2 regions of the Nocardioides sp. LML1-1-1.1 genome follow, and region 2 is predicted to be linked to the other one. Evidence: riboswitches for the same ligand, from Rfam matches in the RefSeq annotation. Region 2 holds a riboswitch; the other holds the start of a gene.
The links. Region 2 has a riboswitch for thiamine pyrophosphate ahead of thiE (thiamine phosphate synthase). Riboswitches for the same ligand answer to the same signal wherever they lie in the genome.
Positions count from the first base shown of each region.

Region 1: another riboswitch for thiamine pyrophosphate. It lies ahead of MRBLML1_RS19490 (thiamine ABC transporter substrate-binding protein); the one in region 2 lies ahead of thiE (thiamine phosphate synthase).

Region 1 covers NZ_JBEGHK010000006.1:68,642-70,832, forward strand. The annotation lists gene MRBLML1_RS19485 (MBL fold metallo-hydrolase) at 1-879, shown strand, start outside; TPP riboswitch at 881-983, shown strand; gene MRBLML1_RS19490 (thiamine ABC transporter substrate-binding protein) at 975-2,027, shown strand; gene MRBLML1_RS19495 (ABC transporter permease) at 2,003-2,191, shown strand, end outside.
Region 2 covers NZ_JBEGHK010000001.1:156,390-158,580, forward strand. The annotation lists gene MRBLML1_RS00720 (FAD-dependent oxidoreductase) at 1-389, opposite strand, end outside; gene thiE (thiamine phosphate synthase) at 395-985, opposite strand; TPP riboswitch at 978-1,087, opposite strand; gene MRBLML1_RS00730 (FAD-dependent oxidoreductase) at 1,091-2,164, opposite strand.

The DNA.
Region 1 (2,191 bases), on a different contig from region 2:
TGGTCGATCCCGGTCGCGCGCGAGCTGCTCGACAAGTGCCTGCGCTCGATCGGCTCGGGCTTCGGCGACATCAAGCGCTTCCTGGTCACCCACGTGCACCGCGACCACTACACGCTGGCCACCGTCCTCGGTCACGAGTACGACGCGGAGGTGGCCCTCGGCATCGAGGAGAAGCCCGCCCTCGAGCTGCTCCACCGCGCCGCCGCCGGCGAGCTCGACGAGGGTCCCTTCCTGGCGCCGTTGCGCACCGCCGGCGCCGCCGAGATCGCCGAGCTGTGGGCGGCCGGCCCGCCGGACCTCCCCGAGGCCGTCGACTGGGCCTTCCCCGACGTCTGGCTGGAGGGCGACCGCTCCTTCGAGGTCGGCCGCCGCACCCTCGACGCCGTGCACACCCCGGGCCACACGCCCGGCCACTACGTCTACGCCGACCAGGTCGAGGGGGTGCTCTTCTCCGGCGACCACGTGCTGCCCACGATCACCCCGTCCATCGGCTTCACCGTGCCGCAGACCGACCAGCCGCTCGGCCAGTTCATGGCGTCCCTGGCCCGGGTCCGGCAGCTGCCGGACCTGCGGATCCTCCCGGCGCACGGTCCGGTGGCCCCCTCGACGTACAAGCGGGTGGACGAGCTGCTCGCCCACCACGAGTCCCGCCTCGACCAGTGCGCCGACTCGTTGCGCGCCCGCGGCGCGGTGACCTCGCTGGTCGTCGCCAAGGACCTCGGCTGGACCCGCCACGAGCGCGCCTTCGGCGACCTCGACGTGTTCAGCCAGGGGATGGCCGCGATGGAGACGATGGCGCACCTGGAGCTGCTCGTCGCGCGCGGCCAGGCCACCAGCGAGGACCACCCCGACGGTCTCGTCTTCACCGCCGTAGACTGAGCGGGTCAGACAGGGGAGCCCACCAGGGCTGAGAGTGCGCACCGCGCAGACCCTCCGAACCTGATCCGGTTAGCACCGGCGAAGGGAGTCACCCGATGCGCATCCGCGCGCTCACCGGCCTCACCGCGCTCGCCCTCCTGGCGGGCGGCTGCTCGCTCGTCGGCCAGGAGGACGACGGCGCCCAGGGGGTGAAGCAGACCCAGGTCACCCTGGTCACCCACGAGTCCTTCGACCTCCCGAAGGACCTGGTCGCGACGTTCGAGAAGGACACCGGCTACGACCTGAAGATCAGCAAGCTGGCCGACGCCGGCACGCTGACCAACCAGCTCGTGCTCACCAAGGACAAGCCGGTCGGTGACGTGGTCTTCGGCATCGACAACGCCTTCGCCACCCGGGCGATCGAGGAGGGTGTCTTCAGCGGCTACGCGCCGGCGTTGCCCGCCGGTGCGGAGCAGTACGAGCTCCCCGGCGACGGCGACGACGCGCTGACCCCGGTCGACACCGGAGCGGTCTGCGTCAACGTCGACAGCGCCTGGTTCCGCGACCAGGGCGTCCCGGAGCCCCAGACCCTGGACGACCTGACGAAGCCGGCCTACCGGGACCTGTTCGTCGTCCCCGCCGCCAGCACCAGCTCGCCCGGCCTGGCCTTCCTGCTCGCCACCATCGGCCGCTACGGCGAGGACTGGACCGGCTACTGGAAGCGCCTGGTCGCCAACGGCACCAAGGTCGTGAAGGGCTGGACCGAGGCCTACTTCGAGGACTTCACCTTCTCCGGCGGTGACCGTCCGATCGTGGTGTCCTACGACTCCTCGCCGGCCTTCACCCTCGACAAGGCGGGCAGGAAGACGTCGACCCGGGCGCTGCTCGACGGCTGCTTCCGGCAGGTGGAGTACGCCGGAGTGCTGAAGAGCGGGTCCACCAACACCGACGGCGCGCACGCGGTGATCGACTGGCTGCTCTCGCCGGAGGTGCAGGCGGCGCTGCCCGGCTCGATGTACGTCTTCCCGGTCGCCGAGGACACGACGCTGCCGGCCGAGTGGGCGGAGTTCGCGAAGCGGCCGGAGAAGACCGAGCAGGTCGACCCGGCCGAGATCGCCGAGAAGCGGAAGGCGTGGCTGGAGGAGTGGACCGACCTCACCTCGCGATGAGCCTCGACCGGACGGCCCGACGGGCGGCGTACGTCGCGCTGGCCGTCGTCCCGGTCGCGGTGGTGGCGGTCTTCTTCGTGCTCCCCGTGGGCGCGATGCTGCACCGTGGGCTGTGGCCGGAGGGCCGGTTCGCCCCGGGCGCGGTGCTCGACGTGCTGGCGCGC
Region 2 (2,191 bases):
CCGGCCACCCGGCCCAGCGCCGGTTCGGCCTGCCGCACGGCCGCGCGGTCGAGCGCCACCACGTCCCGGCCGTGCCGGGCCAGCAGGGCGGCCTGCCGCTCCACCTGCTGGAGGTCGCCGGCGTCGTGACCCACCAGCAGGGTGCCCTCGCTCCGCAGCGCCACCCCGAGCCGCGCGGCCAGGTCCGGCCACAGGTCCAGCGAGGCGAGCCCGAGCCGGAGCAGGTCCTCCTCGCCGTACCAGACCTCGGCGGCGGGGCTCAGCATCCCCGCGGCGGCGTACGACGCCCCGCGGGCCGGGCGCGGGTCGACCACCGTCACGGCGTGCCCGCGGCGGGCCAGCTCCTCGGCGACCGTCAGCCCGACGATGCCCGCCCCGAGCACCTCCACGCGCATCAGCCGACCGCCGTCACGAGCTCCTTCGCTGCTGCCACGGGATCGGGTTGTCGCCAGATCGCACCGATGACGGCCACGCCGTGGGCCCCCGCGGCGCGGGCCTCGGCGGCCGTCGCGGCGTCGAGGCCGCCGATGGCCACCAGCGGCAGCACACCGACCGCCTCCCGGACCGCCGCGATGCCGAGCGGCGCGGGCAGGCCCGGCTTGGACACGGTCGGGAGGAGCGGCCCGAAACCGGCGTAGTCCGCGCCCGCCTCCGCCGCGGCCTCGACCGCCGCGCGGTCACGGCAGGTGGCACCGACCACCAGCCCCGGCGCGAGCCGCCGGGCGTCGGCGACGGCGAGGTCGTCGGCGCCGAGGTGGACGCCGTCGGCGCCGGCCGCCAGGGCCACGTCGAGCCGGTCGTCGACGAGCACGCGGGCGCCGTGCGGGCGGACGGCGGCCAGCACCGCCGCCGTCAGCGCGACGAGGTCGCGGGTGGTCAGGTCCTTGGCGCGGACCTGGAAGCCGTCGACCCCGGCGCCGGCCAGGGCGGGCAGCAGGGTGAGGTCGTCCCGTTCGGACACCAAGCAGAAAAGCCGAGCAGTCATCTCAGTCCGTTCCTTCGCCGGCATGATCCGGATCAGGTGTGACGGTCGGAGCGGCTCCAGCTCCCTCTCAGCCCGCTGCCGCGGACTCCCGTGGGTGGTCGTCCCTCACGCTAGCGCACGGTCTCCAGCGGCCAGGTAGCGGCGCACGGCCAGCGCCGCGGCACGGCCGGCCCGGTTGCCGCCGATGGTGCTCGCCGAGGGTCCGTGGCCGACCAGCTGGACCCGCGGGTCGCGCTCGGCCGTGGTCGCGGTCTGCACGTCGGAGCCGCTCTGCAGCAGGGCGATCCCGCCGTGCTCGCTGCGCAGGTGGAGGGGCGCCAGGTGGCCGACCGCGGGCCGGAACCCGGTGGCCCAGAGGATCACCTCGACCGGCTCGAACGTGCCGTCGGCCCAGCGCACGCCGTCCGGCTCGATCCGCTCGAACATCGGCCGCCGCCGTTCGTAGGTCCCCAGCCGCGCGGCCTCCTGCTCCTGCGGGCGCAGCCCCAGCCCGGTCACGCTGACGACGCTCGCCGGCGGCAGCCCGGCACGGACCCGCTCCTGGACCAGCTCGATCGCGTGCCGCCCGACGCTCTCGTCGAAGTGCTCGCGCCACACCGGCGGGCGCCGGGTCACCCACAGCACGTCGGTGCGCGGAGCGAGCTCGCCGAGGAACTGCACCGCCGAGGCGCCGCCACCCACGACGAGGACCCGCTTGCCGTCGAAGTGCGCCGCACCGGGGTAGTCCGCCGTGTGCAGCTGCTCGCCGCGGAACTCCCCCGCCCCCGGGTACGACGGCACGAACGGCCGGGTCCAGGTGCCGGTCGCGTTGACCAGCGTCCGCGTCGTCCACTCCCGCGCACCGGCGTGCACCACCAGCAGCTCGCCGGCGGAGGTCACCCGGTCCACGCGCACCGGCCGGACCACCGGCAGGGCGTGCTCGCGCTCGTAGCGCGCGAACCAGTCCGCGAGCACCACGTTCGCCCGGTCACCCGACCCGCCCGGCGCCGGCGCGTCCGGGAGGTCGGCCACCCCGTGCACGTCGTTCATCGTCAAGGAGTCCCAGCGGTGCTGCCAGGCGCCGCCCGGACGGTCGTTCGCGTCGAGGAGGACGTGATCGATGCCCAGCCGCGCCAGGTGGTACGACGCGGAGAGCCCGGCCTGGCCGGCTCCGACCACCACGGCGTCGTACACGTGCATGCGGGTCGAACACCCCCGGTTGACCTG